Regions from separate parts of the Jejuibacter sp. L23 genome, predicted to be linked through region 2. Evidence: riboswitches for the same ligand, from Rfam matches in the RefSeq annotation. Region 2 holds a riboswitch; each other region holds the start of a gene.
What was found. Region 2 has a riboswitch for thiamine pyrophosphate ahead of thiM (hydroxyethylthiazole kinase). Riboswitches for the same ligand answer to the same signal wherever they lie in the genome.
Positions count from the first base shown of each region.

Region 1: another riboswitch for thiamine pyrophosphate. It lies ahead of thiB (thiamine ABC transporter substrate binding subunit); the one in region 2 lies ahead of thiM (hydroxyethylthiazole kinase).
Region 3: another riboswitch for thiamine pyrophosphate. It lies ahead of thiC (phosphomethylpyrimidine synthase ThiC); the one in region 2 lies ahead of thiM (hydroxyethylthiazole kinase).

Region 1 covers NZ_CP138199.1:866,598-872,373, forward strand. The annotation lists gene SCU88_RS04020 (DedA family protein) at 1-113, shown strand, start outside; gene thiQ (thiamine ABC transporter ATP-binding protein ThiQ) at 82-801, opposite strand; gene thiP (thiamine/thiamine pyrophosphate ABC transporter permease ThiP) at 785-2,395, opposite strand; gene thiB (thiamine ABC transporter substrate binding subunit) at 2,371-3,354, opposite strand; TPP riboswitch at 3,385-3,473, opposite strand; gene sgrR (HTH-type transcriptional regulator SgrR) at 4,004-5,662, opposite strand.
Region 2 covers NZ_CP138199.1:3,578,648-3,584,423, reverse strand. The annotation lists gene SCU88_RS17130 (amino acid permease) at 1-1,295, opposite strand, end outside; gene SCU88_RS17125 (histidine decarboxylase) at 1,492-2,628, opposite strand; gene hdcC (histidine-histamine antiporter) at 2,674-4,026, opposite strand; TPP riboswitch at 4,385-4,485, shown strand; gene thiM (hydroxyethylthiazole kinase) at 4,522-5,310, shown strand; gene thiD (bifunctional hydroxymethylpyrimidine kinase/phosphomethylpyrimidine kinase) at 5,307-5,776, shown strand, end outside.
Region 3 covers NZ_CP138199.1:301,368-307,143, forward strand. The annotation lists gene thiH (2-iminoacetate synthase ThiH) at 1-117, opposite strand, end outside; gene SCU88_RS01385 (thiazole synthase) at 114-884, opposite strand; gene thiS (sulfur carrier protein ThiS) at 886-1,086, opposite strand; gene SCU88_RS01395 (molybdopterin-synthase adenylyltransferase MoeB) at 1,070-1,825, opposite strand; gene thiE (thiamine phosphate synthase) at 1,818-2,453, opposite strand; gene thiC (phosphomethylpyrimidine synthase ThiC) at 2,453-4,351, opposite strand; TPP riboswitch at 4,436-4,544, opposite strand; gene rsd (sigma D regulator) at 4,604-5,104, opposite strand; gene nudC (NAD(+) diphosphatase) at 5,204-5,776, shown strand, end outside.

The sequences.
Region 1 (5,776 bases), 2.6 Mb from region 2:
TGTGGCTGGCGCCGCTTTGCGCGGCAGCGGCGATCGCCGTGACGTTGCGGGTGGCGCTCCACCCGCTGATGCCGGTTTATCTCAGGATCCTGGGTAAGGTGTTGGGGCTCTGATGCCAAGCGTGCGCGAGGCGCTGGCCTCGCCGCTTAATAACTGCGCCGTATCGCCGTCCCAGTAGATGCGGCCATCCACCACCACCAGGCTGCGAGGCGCTATCTGCGCGGCATCTTCCAGACTGTGCGATACCATCAGCAGGGTGAGCTGTCGGCTGCGGCAGATTTCATCCAGCAGGGCGAGCATCTCCTGGCGCAGAGCCGGATCGAGGGCGGAAAACGGCTCATCCAGCAGCAACAGAGGCTGCTGTCGGATAAGACAGCGCGCCAGGGCCGCCCGCTGGCGCTGGCCGCCGGAAAGCTCGCCAGGGCGCCTTTCCAGTAGCTCACCTATCGCCATCTGAGCGGCGATGCTCTCCACCTCTTTGCGCTGCTGCGCATTCAGCCGCAGGCCGGGATTCAGTCCCAGGCCGATGTTCTGGCGTACGCTGAGGTGCGGGAACAGATTGTGCTCCTGAAACAGCATCGAGACTGGTCGCTGGTCGGGCGCCGTATGGGTATGATCGGCGCCGTCAAGAACAATGCGGCCGCTGCCCGGCGTCAGAAAACCGGCAATCAGATTCAGAAGCGTGCTTTTTCCTGCGCCGCTGGGGCCGAGTATCGCCAGGCGCTCGCCGCGGGCGACCTGCAGGCTAAAGCGCATGGGCAGGTGATGATACAGCCAGGTTACATCAGTCAGTGTCAGCATGGCGCCCCGGTAATTTTTCCATCAGAGTGAACAGCGTCAGACAGAGCAGCAGGAGCAGTAGCGCGGTGACTGCGCCATCATCGCTACGGTAAGCGCCGATCTGCTGGTAGAGATAAAAAGGCAGTGTGCGGAAATCCTCATTGCCGAACAGCGCCACTACGCCAAAATCGCCAATCGACAGAACGCAGGCGAAGGCCAGCGCCTGGCCAAGAGGGCGCTTCAGGGCCCGTAGCTCGATAATCCTCAGACGGTGAATACCGCGGATGCCCAGCCCCTGACACAGCGGACCGTAGCGCTCAGCCAGATCGCGCATGGGATTTTCCAGCACTTTGAGGGCGTAAGGAATGGCCATCAGCGCATTGGTGAAGATAACGATAGCATCCGCTGATTCCGGCAGACCAACGGTGGCGTTAAGCAGCAGGAAGAAGCCGGTTGCCAGCACGATGCCTGGCATAGCGAGGATCAGCATGCCGCTCAGCTCCAGCGCCTGGCCCGCCAGCGGCTGCTTACGTAGCCTTAGCTCGCGGGAGCTCCAGAGCAGCATCAGGGTCAGTACGACACAAAGAAGACCAGCGGCGGTGGCTATTCGCAGTGAAGTCCAGACTGCCTGCCATAGCGCGCTCTGCTGGAGCAGACGCGGCAGGTCGCCGCGCAGGCCATCCACCACAATCGCCATCAGAGGCGGCAGCATCAACAGCAGGAGGAGTACGATCAGCAGCGAATCCAGCCCGCGAGAGAGCAGGGTGCTGTCGGGTGGTCGCCAGCCCGTCGCCATGGTGGCTCCACTGGGAATCGCTTTGCTAAAACGCTGGGCCAGCAGCATGAGCGCCAGGCAGCAGAATAGCTGAATAAGCGCCAGTAATGCCGCCCGGGCGGGATCGTAGTCATAGCTAAGGGCCTGGTAGATGGCCAGTTCGATGGTAGTGGCTTTTGGGCCGCCGCCCAGCGCCAGCACGGTGGCGAAGCTTGCGAAGCACAGCATAAAAATCAGGGCGGCGGTGGGGAAAATTTGACGTCGCAGCCAGGGCCATTCCACCAGACGGAACAGCGACCAGCCGCGTATCCCTAACTGAGCGGCAAGCCTGCGCTGTTCGCCGGGAATACCCTCCAGCGACTGGAGCAGCAGGCGGGTAGCCATCGGCAAATTAAAAAAGAGGTGCGCCAGCAGGATCCCCTGCAGGCCATAGGGCGAAAACGTCCAGTCGATGCCCAGCCACTGGCAGAGTTCGGCCAGCCAGCCCTGGCGGCCATAAACGGAAAGCAGGCCGAAAACCGCGACCAGCACCGGCAGCACCAGGGTCATGGCACAAAGCCGCAGCAGGAGCTGGCGCCCGGGAAAGCGGCGGCGCCACAGCGCCCGGGCCAGGGGAATGGCCGGGAGCACTGAGAACAATGCGGAAAGGAACGCCTGCCAGAAGGAAAAGCGCACCACGTGCCACAGATAGCTGTCCTGGAGCAGGGTACGGGGCGCGACGCCCGGTGCGCTGAACCACAGGGCGCCAAAGGCGGCCAGCGCCACGCCGAGCATCAATCCAGCGGCGAGCAGGCCAGGCCACAGCCAGCCGGGAATTAGCGGCTGAGGGCGCGCTGCCATTCACCGATCCAGGCGGCGCGCTGCTGGGCGACCTGTTGGGGGGTAAACTGTAACGTCTTTTGAGGTCGGGTCAGGCTGTTAAAGCCTTCAGGCAGAGCGACCTGGCTTACCGGATACATCCAGTTGCCGGTGGGAATGGTCTGCTGGAATTCCTTTGATACTACAAACTGCATAAACTTTTGGGCCAGCTCCGGCTGTTTGCTGCTTTTCAAACGGGCTGCGACCTCTACCTGCATATAGTGGCCTTCGCTAAAGTCGGCGGCGGCGTAGTTATCTTTGTGCTCTTCAATAAGCGAATAGGCCGGAGAGGTGGTGTAGCTGAGTACCAGATCCCCTTCACCTTTCAGAAACAGCCCCCAGGATTCGCTCCATCCCCGGGTCACGGTCACTGTCTTACTGGCCAGCTTCTGCCAGGCTTCGGGGGCCTGGTCGCCATAGACCTGCTTCATCCACAGCAGCATGCCCAGTCCGGGGGTACTGGTTCGGGGATCCTGATAGATAACGCGCCATTTCCTGTCGCTTTCCACCAGTTCTTTCAGGCTCTTAGGGGGATTCTTCAGGCGGTTTTTATCGTATACGAAAGCGAACCAGCCGTAGTCATAAGGGACGAAGGTCTCGTTTTGCCAGCCGCCCGGCAGAGTCAGGTGACGGGTATCCACGTCGCTTTTGGCGAACAGGCCACTTTGGGTTGCCGCCTCCAGCAGGTTGTTATCCAGCCCCAGCACCACATCCGCTTTGCTGTTTTTCCCTTCCATTCGCAGGCGGTTTAGCAGGGCGACGCCGTCTTCCAGCGCGACAAATTTAAGCTGGCAGTCGCAGTCGGCCTCGAAGGCCTTTTTAATGGCAGGGCCCGGGCCCCAGTCGGCGGCGAAAGAGTCATAGGTATAGACGGTGAGCTGCGGACCCGCGAAGGCGGGCAGGGCGACCAGCGTCAGCAGCACAGGCAGTTTGTTCAGCACTTTGCACTCCAGTATTGGGTGGCAAAGGATTTTGGGCGTGGCCTCAAATCCCTCCGCCGGTGTTATCCGGATCAGGTTCGACGGGTATCTCTCAGCTCGTGGCACCCCGTTGAGAATGGCCCACATTGTAATGAGTTAACGGGAGTAGCGAAAGGCGCGTGGGGGATTAAGGAAACCGCCCCTTACGGGGCGGCTACCGGGCTTACCTGCCTGGTACGACAATCGTCACTGAAAATGCGTTATGGGAGATATTCCATCCCCCATTTCCGGATGACAGCAGTGCACCAGAAACAACGATGACAATACAAAAGTACCGTTTCATTGTGCGGTCCTGACTATAGACCGCTTCACGACGTCACCGCCGGAAATATCGCCGTGAGTGCAAGCACCTTGGGTGTGCTTGCGTATACGGCCATTGGACATCCTTTTCCAGGTCCGGCGCCCGCTTGCTTAAGACGGTGAAAAGGCCCGACTGAATGGTACATCTCAAAGCCTCGAACAGATACTTGACTTTAGCGAAAAAGCGGCACAGTATGCAAAAACTTGGGTGTGCTTGCGTAACATTGGACACACAACCCTGCTGGAAGGGCCGCTTACCTGACCAGCACAAAAAAACCGCCGCCATGGCGGTTTTTTTGTGCCCGAAAACTTAAGCATCCGGCGGCGCGAACCAGGCGGATTTAAAGTCGAACCAGCCCAGGGTGTTCATCCGCAGACCACGCATACTGCGCTGGCCCTGGAGCATCAGCCAGTGGTGAATAAGCGGCTGGATCTCAAGGCTGGCAAGGCGCTGGCGGCACCATTCGGCCAGATCCAGTTCGCCAGCCCGCCAGCGGCGCGCATCTTCATGCCAGTCGCCGGGAATGCAGCGCTGGAGCAGCGGTACTTCGTACAGATGGGCAAACAGTGAAAACTCCAGCGGCAGGGTAAAATTGGCGCTGTTCAGCCAGATATCGCTGATATCGTCTCCTTTATGCCACTGGTCGTAGTCCACCTCTTTAACGATCAAACTCACTCCGCATTCGGCCAGCAACTGGTGAATAATACCGCCCAGAATCTGATGTTCGGCATGGTCGCGGTAGAAGGTCAGGGTGAGAGTATCAAGGTCAGCCGGTTTCTCGACGACCTCTGGCGGTTGGGCGTGGTGCCAGCGTGGTAGCAGCCCCCAGGCCGGGAACCAGTAACGCTGATATTGTTCACCGGCCCGGTAAATGAGACTGACAGGCGAGAGAATATGGTTCAGCCAGAGTTTAATGTCATCGCGACAACCGAGTGCCGAGCGGGCGTCGAACAAAATATAGTAGCACCCCTCTTCCAGTCGGCTCTCCACGGCTTTTTCGCTGTCGCCGCTGCCTTCCAGCTGTACTCCGCAGCTGAGATCCTCGCTAATTTCCGGCAATACCCAGAAATTCACTTCGTCGATGAGCGCCCGGTAACCGAAATAGTCATCGAAGGCATGGATTTTCAGCTGGTTATTGGTATTGCGCTCTACCGCATAGGGGCCGCTTCCCACCGGCTGGCGGGCGAAGTCTGGCATCTTGCGCCATTCCCTGGGCAGTACCATGGCGGCGGAATTGCCCATCAGCCAGGGGAGCCAGCGATCGGGCTGGTTAAGGTGGATATCGAGCGTCCAGGCGGTAGGGGAGTCGATACCCACAATATGAGCGTAAAGCGGTGTGGGATTGATGCGTTGCAGCGTGTCGATAACGTCCTGCATATCCAGTTCGCGGCCGTGATGAAAATGAATGCCGGGACGCAGGTAGAAACGCCAGTGCAGCGGCGAAAGTTGTTGCCAGTGGTGGGCGATATCCGCTTCGGCTTCCCCGTTTTCCTCATTTATGCGCGTCAGGCCGCTAAAAATTTGCCGCACCACGTGGCTTTCTGAACGGCGCAGTGCGGTTCCGGGCAGAAGATTTAACAGCGGGCGATAGTAGAGTACCCGTAAAATATGGCGCCCCTGGCGGAAACTGCGACCCAGATGAGAGACGATCATCTGGCGTACCGTCTGACGATCGCCCACCAACTGAAGCAGTTGTTCGATGCGATCCTGTTCCAGTAGATCTTCGGCCCGCTGCTGCTGGAGCGTCAGCCCGGTGTAGATAAAGGTGAGCCGGGAACGCCTTCCCCGACCGGCTTCCGCCTGCCAGGTGAGCCACCCTTTCTCTTGCATGGCGTTAAGCAGGGTGCGCATATGGCGGCGTGAACAGCTCAGCATCCGGGCAAGATCGTTGAGCGTGGTCTCCTGGGATTTGCCGTCGCAGCACTGCCACAGGCGGATAAACTGTTGTTGCAGGCGAGAGGAAGGCATAAAAGGGGAACTCCATGACAGAAAGTCATCAATTTTAGTTTCCCTATATTAGGCGAATAATGGCGTCAGATGAAAGCGAGGCGCGTTGACGAATTTGCAGACGATGCGGCGTAG
Region 2 (5,776 bases):
ATATACAACAGGTAAAGAGGGATTGTGGCGATTTGTAGCAAAACGCCGCACAACAGGGCGCGTGACTGTCCGGACAGTATCGCGCCCGCAATAAATGCAAAGGCGGTCAGGCTCAACAGGCAGTAACCGTAAAATCCGCCGCCGCGGTAACGGTCTTTCATCACCATCATTCCAGGTAGCGCCAGGGCGGCGAAGGCATAAGGAAAAAGGCTGGCCGCGACGGCCAGAACAATGACGTTTCTGAACTGACTTTGCAGGCTCGCCGACAGCGTCAGCAGTAGCACCAGGGTCATCAGGATAGCGGTAAAGATCAGCGCGACCCAGGGCACGCCGTAACGATTCGTGCGGGCGAAGATCGGGGGAAAAATGCCTGACTCTGCCGCGGCGCGGGGAACTTCGGTTTGCAGAATCTGCCAGCCGGGCATGGCGCCCAGGCAGGCGATAATGGCCGCTGCGGAGATAAGCTGCCCGGCGCCGGTGCCCCAGATGGCCCGCGCGGTATCGGCGAAGGGCGAAGCCGATGCCGTAAGCGTTGCGTGGGGCAGAATTCCCATAATCACGTTAGTGGAGCTGGCATAGCACAGACCGGTAATGGCCAGCCCGCACAGGGTCGCCAGCGGCACCGTGCGATCCGGTTTTTCCACCTGGCTGCGGGAAACTGAAGCAGATTCCACCCCCAGAAAGCCCCACAGAGAAATCACCGCCGCATTAATGATGGCATGGCCGTCCGACTGGCCGCTCAGATTCCAGGCGGCCCGATAGATGTGGAGATCGAAGTGGCGCCAGCCCAGTAAACCGATGCTGAGAATCGCCGCGACCATGCAGCCGCCGGTAATAAGTTGCGCTTTACCTACCAGCTTTGCGCCGCGCAGCCCCAGCAGTACCGCCAGCCACAGCAGGGCGATACAGGCCAGCGCGCCGTAAAGCGGGTGGAGCAAAACGGGGAAAAAGAAAGAGAGATAACCCACGCCTGCCAGCAGCAGAGCGCAGTTGCCGACCCAGGTAGCCAGCCAGTAAAACAGCGTCATTTGCAGGCCGATAAAAGGGCCAAAACAGTAATGAATGCTGGCGATAATGCCGCCATTATGTGGGAAGAGGGCGTTCATCTTGTTAAAGATGAGCGCCAGGCAGAGGATGACCAGGAAGGTCAGCGCCCATCCCCATACTGAGACCGAACCGATTTGCCCAAGGGTGGTGGGCAGCATAAAGACGCCGCTACCCATCATATTGGACGCCGTCATGACAGTCAGCGCCAGCAGCCCCATGCGGTGCGAAGTTGAGCGGTTTTCATCCATATCATTTTTTGTCCCGACGCAGTGAGGTGAAAGGACTGGCAGGTTGCGAACGCCGCTCTCGCAGATGTTGCTTTACCCGGGTAAAGCGTTTAGCGTGAACGGGGCTCGTAGCGAGCCGGATGCGCCACTGGTAACGGTTGGCTCTGGTGCCAGTGGCGCGTTTGCGTGAAGGGTGGTGAGGAATCACCACCCTTTTTTACGCCGCACGGGCGTTGAGATCGGCGATAACATCGTCGATCAGAGCGTCTACCTTGCTGGTATCCAGGTGGTGTCCGGAAGCGATCAGGTGAGCGACGTCGCCCGATGTCGCCAGGCAGTGTTTTTTCCATACCGCTTCTGACGGGCAGGGGAAGACCACGGTAATGGAGTTCTTATTACGCCAGGCGTTAACGCCTGCGGCCTGGAAGCGATCGACCGCGTACTGCGCGATGTCAAGGCAGTGGCGAATACGGCGCTGCCAGTCGGCGAGGGTGTGGCTGCGGACCGCCTCCCACATCATCAGCGGGGTATGGCCGTTACGGGAGCCGGTGATGGTTTTGTCGTGGGCTGATATATAGTCGATTTCAACGCTGATTAAATCGACGTTTTTACGCCGCGCCACGACGATCCCGCAGGGAATGGGGCAGCCGATCATCTTATGGCCGGAAACGCCGATAGAGTCGATGCCGTCGGCAAAAGTAAAGGGCTGGGGGTCGTCAACGAAGGGCAGAATCATGCCGCTCAGCGCTGCATCAGCGTGCAGATAGTAGTCTTCCCGGGCGATGCCCGCTTCCTTCAGGCGCTGCTGGATGATAGCGATATTATCGACTGCGCCACGCACCGTAGTGCCAATATTGGCGAAAATAATCGGATGCCGCTCGCCGTCGGCGGCGATTTTATGCATCAGATCGTCGTAGTCCATCTCGCCGTTAGGCTGGGATTCCACCACCCGCGACTTAATGCGCAGCAGCTTAACGATCTTGGCGACCGAATAGTGGGTATCTTTGGAATAGTACAGGGTGCCATCCGGGAACAGTTCGCGACCCAGATAACAGCCGAACATATTGCCTTCGGTGCCGCCGTTGGTCACGTAGCCCCAGCTTTCCTCAAACGGAATTTTGAACAGCTGGGCAAAATATTCCATCACTTCTTTTTCAAATTCGAAAGAGTTCAGAAGGTAGTTACAATATTCCGCCCAGTCGCCACAGTTATTAATGGAAAAACGCATAAATCTTTCCAGAATGGTGTAATCGAAATCGGCGGATTCCGGGTAACCAATATTGAAATACTGGTTCTTAACACAATATGACCAAAACGCATCGAGTTTATTCTGATCTGCGATGGATAGTGTCATTTTATTTCTCCTTTTCAAGCATAACGTTTAATGACGAACTGACGTTCAGACTTTCTTATCCAGATAAAGCACTCTTTCGCCTTTCTTACTGCGGCCAGCGGCCACGAAGCAGAACAGGGGAATGGTTACCATCATCATCACCACGCCCCAGAACATGGAGTCTGTGCCGGAGCCCAACAGGGCAAAGATGCTGTAAATCATGCCGATAACCACCATCACGCAATAAAACATAAAGCTGCGACCGCGATTTAATTTCTTCGAGACCATAATGATCGGCAGGGAAATCAGGGCGTACATATAGGGCAGCAGCGAAGCGAAGACCGACATCAGAATCACCACTTCAAACTGCTTCGCCAGGTTAGGGGAGGCGGTCATCATTAACACCAGGCTCATCAGTACGCCGGTGAAAATCAGGCTCTTCATTGGCACGTCGCGCTTATTGGTATCGGCGAAGAACTGCGGGAACAGGCCCTGCTGGGCACCGGCGCGGGGGCCTTCAGACTGCAGGATCAGCCAGCCGGAGATCGAGCCGAAGCAGGCGATAATACTGAGCGCTGAAGCGATGTTGCCGGCGGTCTTGCCGAACATATAGCGCGCGGCGTCGGCAAAGGGCGCGGCGGAGTTAACCAGCTCGCTGTGCGGCACCAGGCCCATAATCACCGAGCAACTGCCCACATAGCAGACCGAGGCAATCAACAGTCCGTACACCGTCGCTTTGGGTACGGTCTTTTCCGGATTGTCCACCTGGCCGGTAGAAACCACAGCCGATTCAACGCCCAGGAATCCCCACAGCGCAATGGATGCGGCAGAGATAATCGCCGAGCTGTCGCTGCGGCCTGTGCCGTTATACACTTCGGTAAACATATGCGGATCAAACCAGAACCAGCCTACGGCGCCGACGCCCAGCACCACCAGCAGCATACAGCTTGCGGTAAATGACTGGGCGCGGCTGGCAGTTCTGGCGCCGAAGCTTGCCAGTACGACAAAGGCCCACAAAATAACGATGGCGGCAATACTGCTGTACATCGGATTTTTTAATTCCGGGAAGAAATAACTTAAATATCCCACCCCGGCGACCAGCAGGGCCACATTGCCCACCCAGGCGCTAATCCAGTAGCAGACGGTGGTTTGAAAACCAATAAATGGACCAAATGCATCGCTGGCATAAGCGACAATCCCGCCGGTGCGCGGCGTAATTAAACTGGTTTTGGCAAATACCAGCGCCAGAGCGATAACACCGACAATAGTGAGCACCCAACCCCACAGCGAGATATAACCAACGCCGGCAAGGTTGGTGGGCAACATAAATACGCCGGAGCCCATCATATTTGAGGCGGTAACCAGCGTAAGGGCGACCACTCCCATTTTATGAGCTGAGCCTGAGCTAACCGATCCCATAATATTTTTCCTTATTGAGAAACAGACATGAAATAAGCGTTATAACCAGTGCTTTTCTGCCGATTCTAGGATGGGAAGGGGGGTAAATTTTGACAATGATCACTTTTCGCCTGGCTGGCATACAATAACGATGCGCAAATTGCTGCTTATTTGAACAATGATTTGGATATTGACTCCGTCCCCTTTTTTTTGAACAGGAACGGCTGCCTGAAGAGCCAGCGCTTATTCTCAGGCTAAACCGGAGAATCGGTCTGAATAATTGGTGATTTCTGTGGCCACAAATGCGTTTACAGCGCCATTGTTACCTTTTATCATGGCGGCTGATTAAAGGAATTAAAGAAAACTAATTCCTTTAAAATCAAATGACTCGGGGTGCTCCGCCGACTGGATGCGGGGCTGAGAAAGACCCGTTGACCTGATCCGGATAGTGCCGGCGTAGGGAAGTCAGATGCCCGTACCGGTATCCCTCTTCTTCGCGCCGGGCGGGAGTTCACCATGCAATCTGATCCACTGTGCAGCGACGCTGTCTTGCAGACGCTGCATCACCTTCGTACCACTTCGCCGTTGGTCCACTGTATGACCAACGATGTGGTACAGACCTTTACCGCTAACGTTTTGCTGGCCCTTGGCGCCTCGCCTGCCATGGTGGTAGATGAGCAAGAGGCGGCACAGTTTAGCGCTATCGCCAGCGCACTCCTGGTCAACGTCGGAACCCTGACTCGCGAACGTGCTCGTGCCATGCGCGCCGCCATCGACAGCGCCCGTGAGGCGCAGCGCCCGTGGGTGCTCGACCCGGTGGCTGTGGGGGGGCTGACGCTGCGTAGCGACTTCGCCCAGGAGGTACTGGCGCTTCAGCCTGCCGCAATTCGCGGCAATGGATCGGAAATTCTGGCGCTGGCCGGGGGTCAGGGCGGGGGACGCGGCGTCGACAGCACCGACAGTGCCCGGGTTGCGCTGCCTGCGGCCCGCCATCTGGCCCGTGAGAGCGGCGTGGTAGTGGCGGTGACCGGCGAGATAGATTATATCACCGACGGCGAACGCACTCTGGAGGTGCCCGGCGGCGATATTATGCTGACCCGGGTGGTTGGAACCGGCTGTGCGCTCTCCGCGGTGGTAGCGGCCTGCTGCGCTCTGCCGGGGGAGAGGCTGGAAAATGTCGCCGCCGGTTGCCGGATAATGGCCCGCGCCGGGGAAATGGCGGTTACCCGCAGTCAGGGACCGGGGAGTTTTGTCCCGCAGTTTCTGGATGCGTTATGGCAACTGGATGCGGAGGCGCTGGTATGAAACGGATTAATGCTCTGACCATTGCCGGCACCGACCCCAGCGGTGGTGCAGGTATCCAGGCGGACCTGAAAGCTTTTTCTGCGTTGGGCGCCTATGGCGCCAGTGTGATAACCGCGCTGGTGGCCCAGAATACCTGCGGCGTGCAGTCGGTCTATCGTATCGAGCCGGATTTTGTGGCGGCGCAGCTCGATTCGGTGTTCAGCGATCTGCGCATCGATACGGTGAAGATCGGCATGCTGGCGGAAACCGATATCGTTGAAGCGGTAGCGGAACGCCTGGCGTACTGGCAGCCGCACACCGTGGTGCTGGATACCGTGATGCTGGCTAAAAGCGGCGATCCGCTGCTGTCGCCATCGGCGGTCTCAGTGATGCGCGAACATCTGCTGCCGCGAGTATCGTTAATCACCCCCAATCTGCCAGAGGCGGCAGCGCTGCTGGAAGCGCCGATGGCCACCAGCGAGCGCGA
Region 3 (5,776 bases), 2.0 Mb from region 2:
TGCACCGGGACGGGGAGCATTCAGCGCGCGCTCGACGTCTGCGGCGGTCTGGCTGTTGATCTCCAGACGTAAGGCGTCCCAGTCCAGCTCACGCCAGCGGTCAGTAAAGGTCTTCATGCGTCGGCCTCCAGAAACTGCGTCAGCGGGCTGGTGGCCACCGCCTGTGAATGGCGGGTTCCCTGGCCTGCCCGGGCTGCCATGGCACCGGCTTCCACCGCCAGCCGGAAAGCCTGAGCCATACGAACCGGATCGCTCGCTACGGCGATGGCGGTATTCACCAGTACGGCGTCGGCGCCTATCTCCAGTGCCTCGCTGGCGTGGCTTGGAGCGCCAATACCGGCATCCACCACGACCGGCACGCTGGCCTGGTCGATGATGATCTCCAGCAGAGGACGTGTCTGTAGCCCCTGATTGGACCCGATGGGCGCCCCCAGCGGCATAACGGCGGCGCAGCCTGCTTCCTCCAGCCGTTTACACAGTACCGGATCGGCGCCGCAGTAGGGCAGAACCACGAATCCTTCCTGCACCAGGCGCTCGGCGGCGCGCAGCGTTTCTATTGGGTCCGGCAGCAGCCAGCGGGCGTCGGGATGAATCTCCAGTTTAATCCAGTGGGTGCCCAGCGCTTCCCTGGCCAGGCGTGCGGCGAAGATCGCTTCATCGGCGGTTTTGGCGCCGGAGGTATTCGGCAGTAGCGAAACCCCCAACGCTCGCAGCGGTGCCAGAATGTCATCCTGACGGTTATTCAGATCCACCCGCTTCATGGCCATGGTGACCAGCTGGCTGCCCGATGCCTGGAGCGCATCGCTCATCAGCTGCGGCGAGGCGAATTTGCCCGTTCCGGTGAACAGGCGTGAGTTAAAGGTTTTATCGGCAATCTGTAGCATATTAACCTCCGGCAATGGCCTGGAACAGCAGGAGGCTATCGCCTTCCTGCAGGCGGTGGTGCTGCCACTGTTCGCGCGGAATGATGGTCTGATTAACGGCCAGCGCGGCGCCCGGCTGGTGCAGGTTCATGCTTTCCAGCAGCGTTGCCACGGTCGCGTCATCGTCGCAGGTGACGGGTTCGTCATTAAACTGAATGCGCACTGACACCTCCGCAAACCGGGCAGCTCTGGCTCTGCTGACGTGCCAGGGTACGCCACTGTAGAGAGCGGGCATCGAACAGGTGCAGACAGTCGTCGCGTACCGGCAGGTCGCACAGCAGCTTGATGGCCTCCAGCGCCTGAAGTCCGCCCATAATGCCGACCACCGGCCCCAGCACGCCCGCGGTACGGCAGTTGCGCTGTGGTTCGCTATCGTCGGGCCACAGGCAGCGGTAGCAGCCGTGTAGCCAGGGGGGCGTCAGCACCATCATCTGGCCGCCGAAGGCCACGGCGCTGGCGCTGACCAACGGCTTAGCGAGCGCTACGCAGGCCGCATTAATGGCCTGACGGCTGGCCATGTTGTCGGTGCAATCCAGCACCAGATCGACTTCGCCGACGGCCTGATGCAGGGCATCGCCTTCCAGCCGTTTATTCAGCGTGATCAGGTGAATATTCGGGTTGATTCCGTGCAGGCGCCGCCGTGCGGCCTGGGTTTTAGGCTGGTCGATATCCGCATTACTGAACAGAATCTGGCGTTGCAGATTGCTGATGTGCACGCAGTCGTCATCGGCCAGCCACAGAGAACCGACACCGGCACCGGCCAGCCAAAGCGTCGCCGGTGAGCCGAGCCCGCCGAGCCCGACGATCAAAACCCGGGCATTCAGCAGTTTTTGCTGACCTTCCGGGCCGATGTCCTCCAGCAAAAGCTGGCGGCTGTAGCGCATAAAATCCGTATCATTCATCACCCGCTCCTGCCAGCTGGAGTAGCTGCGCCGTTGCGGCCTGCCAGTCCGGGGCCTGAGTGATGGCGCTGACCACAGCGATACTGCCGACACCTGTCGCCAGCACCGCCGGCGCCCGGGCGATGCTGATGCCGCCGATAGCGACCGTGGGGGTATCCCCCAGGCGTGCGATATGCGTAGCCAGTTGCTCCAGCCCCTGGGGGGCCGATGGCATTTGTTTGGTCTGGGTAGGAAAGACGTGGCCCAGCGCAATGTATGAAGGACGTACCGCCAGCGCGACATCGATTTCCATATCGTCATGGGTAGAGACGCCCAGCCGTAGCCCGGCGGCGCGGATCGCATCGAGATCGGTCTGCTCCAGATCCTCCTGACCAAGATGAACGCCGTACGCGCCATGCTTTATCGCCAGCCGCCAGTAATCGTTGATAAACAGCCGGGCGTTGTAGCGCTGTCCCAGGGCGATGGCGGCAATAATATCTGCCTCCACCTCGTCATCCTGTTTATCTTTAATGCGTAGCTGGATGGTACGCACACCCGCCTCCAGCAGGCGTGCGATCCAGTCAACGCTGTCCACTACCGGGTAGAGACCCAGGCGGAAGGGGACGGTGGGGAAATCGGGCTGGTACATTAGGCTTCCTCCTGACGAAGATAGATCTCGCCGCCTTTGGCGCGAAAGGTATTCGACATATCTTTCATTCCTTCGGCGATCTCCTGCTGTGCCGCATAGTCGCGAACTTCCTGGGTGATTTTCATCGAGCAGAATTTCGGGCCGCACATGGAACAGAAGTGCGCCACCTTACCGGATTCCTGGGGCAGGGTTTCGTCGTGATAAGCGCGGGCGGTAAAGGGATCGAGTGCCAGGTTGAACTGATCTTCCCAGCGGAATTCGAAGCGCGCTTTGGACATAGCGTTGTCGCGGATCTGAGCGCCGGGGTGTCCCTTGGCCAGATCGGCGGCGTGCGCGGCGATCTTATAGGTAATCAACCCCTGCCGGACGTCCTCTTTATTCGGCAGACCAAGGTGCTCTTTCGGCGTGACGTAGCAGAGCATGGCGCAACCGAACCAGCCAATCATGGCGGCGCCGATGCCGGAGGTAAAGTGGTCGTAACCCGGCGCGATATCGGTGGTGAGCGGCCCCAGCGTGTAGAATGGCGCTTCATGGCAGTGCTCCAGCTCTTCGGTCATATTGCGGCGGATCATCTGCATCGGCACATGGCCGGGGCCTTCAATCATCACCTGGACGTCGTACTCCCAGGCGATTTTGGTCAGCTCGCCCAGGGTATGCAGTTCGGCGAACTGGGCTTCGTCGTTGGCGTCCTGAATTGAACCGGGCCGCAGGCCATCGCCCAGCGACAGCGAAACATCATAGGCGGCACAGATCTCACAGATTTCGCGGAAGTGCTGGTACAGAAAGCTTTCCTGATGATGCGACAGACACCACTTGGCCATAATGGAGCCGCCGCGCGAAACGATACCCGTCAGGCGTTTGGCGGTCATTGGTACGTAGCGTAGCAGGACGCCCGCATGAATCGTAAAGTAGTCGACGCCCTGTTCCGCCTGCTCCAGCAGCGTATCGCGGAACATTTCCCAGTTCAGATCTTCGGCAACGCCGTTCACTTTCTCCAGCGCCTGATAGATGGGCACCGTACCGATAGGAACCGGGCTGTTTCGCAGGATCCATTCACGGGTTTCGTGGATATAGCGGCCGGTGGAAAGGTCCATCACGGTATCTGCACCCCAGCGGGTGGCCCAGACCAGTTTTTCCACCTCCTCTTCAATGGAAGAGGTCACCGCAGAGTTGCCGATGTTGGCGTTGATTTTCACCAGAAAATTGCGGCCGATAATCATCGGCTCGGATTCCGGGTGGTTAATATTTGCAGGGATAATTGCCCGCCCGGCGGCCACTTCGTCGCGTACGAATTCCGGGGTGATGTCCTGCGGCAGATGGGCGCCGAAGCTTTCTCCCGGATGCTGCTGGCGCAGTATCTCGCCGCGGATGCGCTCGCGGCCCATATTTTCACGCAGGGCGATAAATTCCATCTCTGGCGTGACGATGCCCTGGCGGGCGTAATGCAACTGGGTGACCCGCTTGCCGGCAAGGGCGCGGCGCGGAGGCAGCAGACCGGTAAAGCGCAGCTCGTCCAGGCCATCGTCCGCCAGACGGGCTTTGGTATAGCTGGAACTGCGATCGTCGAGCAGCGCGGTATCGCTGCGTGCGTCTATCCACGGCTGGCGCAACTTCGCCAGCCCTTCGCGGACGTTAATCGAAATATCCGGATCGCCGTAAGGGCCGGAGGTATCGTAGACCGGCACCGGTTCGTTCTCTTCGTATTGCGGGTTGGCTTTATCTCCGCCGGTAAGCGTTGGGCTCATCCGAATTTCGCGCATGGGAACGCGGATGTCCTGACGGGAGCCGGTCAGATAGATACGGTGGGAGTTGGGAAAATTGGTGCCTTCCAGAGTATCGATAAACTGCTGGGCGGCGGCGCGCTGTTCACGGCGATTAGGTTTTGTTGATACAGACATAGCTCGTTCCGGTTTTTTAGTGACTGGAAGTGGCTTGTCAGAACGACGGAAGGAGTAACAGGCACGGGCGCAGGTGCGCGCGTAGATGAAATTACTCTTGTTCCCTTCGCAGGTTTTAACCTGATCAGGTTCCGCGGATCCCGAATTAACGGTCTCAGCCCGTGCATGGCACTGGGCACTCCGACAAGATAAAAGGCCTGCTCCGTATCATCGGGCAGGCCTTATGTAAACTACGCGTTAATGAATGGGAACTCAAGCCGGTCGGGCAAAATGTCCGCAATCGTTAGCACTGTCCAGGCTGTCGCCCAGCGCCAGAACGATCAGACTATCCTCCAGCGTGAAACGAGACGCCATAGATTCTCCAAGCTTTGACAGCACCTGGTGGAACTCCAGACAGTTATCATGATCGATGGCGATCTCCAGATGTGAATCGTAATAATCCATGATCTGTTGAGTATTCGCTTCCAGCTGTGTCCAGAGCTGCCCGGCGGAGGTGCGGGGCTCTCCCTCTTCCATTTCGCGGATAATGCGTTCATAAATATTGAAATGGCCGCAGGAGAGATAATCCACCAGACGCTGGCAGAAATCGTCCAGCGCCATCTCGTCCAGTGCAGAGAGCGATCCTTTGCCAGGTTTGATCCCAACCAGGTTGTAATAAGCCACTAACAGCTGTTTGCGATCCTGCAGTAAACGATCGATCAACTCATTACAACCACCAACGCGCTCTGCCAGTCTTTCCAGTTGGTTTAGCATGATTGACTCCGTGAGTTATATGATTAAAACGCTAAGTAACCTGGAATGTAAAAACAATGTTAAAAGAGTGCCAGTGAAGCCGAGGTCGTGCAAGAGATTATGGAACATACAGTAGAAAAATTAGACTATGGTTGGTGGTTCGTCAGCCATCAACAGAAATTATGGTTGCCGCAGGGGGAACTTCCGCACGGTCACGCACAGCAGTTTGGGCTGGTGGGTTGCGCTGCGCTGCAGGTTGGTAGCTGGCAGGGAGAGCCTGCCTGGTTGGTGGTGCAGGAGCGTTCGCGTGATATGGGATCGGTGCGTCAGTTGATTGATGAGGATCCTGCACTGTTTCAACTGGCCGGACGCGCCGTACAGCTGGCAGAATTTTATCGTTCCCACCGTTTTTGTGGTTACTGCGGGCACAGCATGCATCCCAGTAAAACGGAGTGGGCAATGCTGTGTAACAACTGCCGGGAGCGTTATTATCCGCAGATCGCCCCTTGCATTATTGTGGCGATTCGCGATCGCGACAAGATCCTGTTGGCCCAACATAATCGTCACCGAAATGGCCTTTATACCGTACTGGCGGGGTTTGTTGAGGTAGGGGAAACCCTGGAGCAGGCGGTGGCGCGGGAAGTCATGGAAGAGAGCGGCATTCAGATTAAAAACCTGCGTTATATCTCCTCT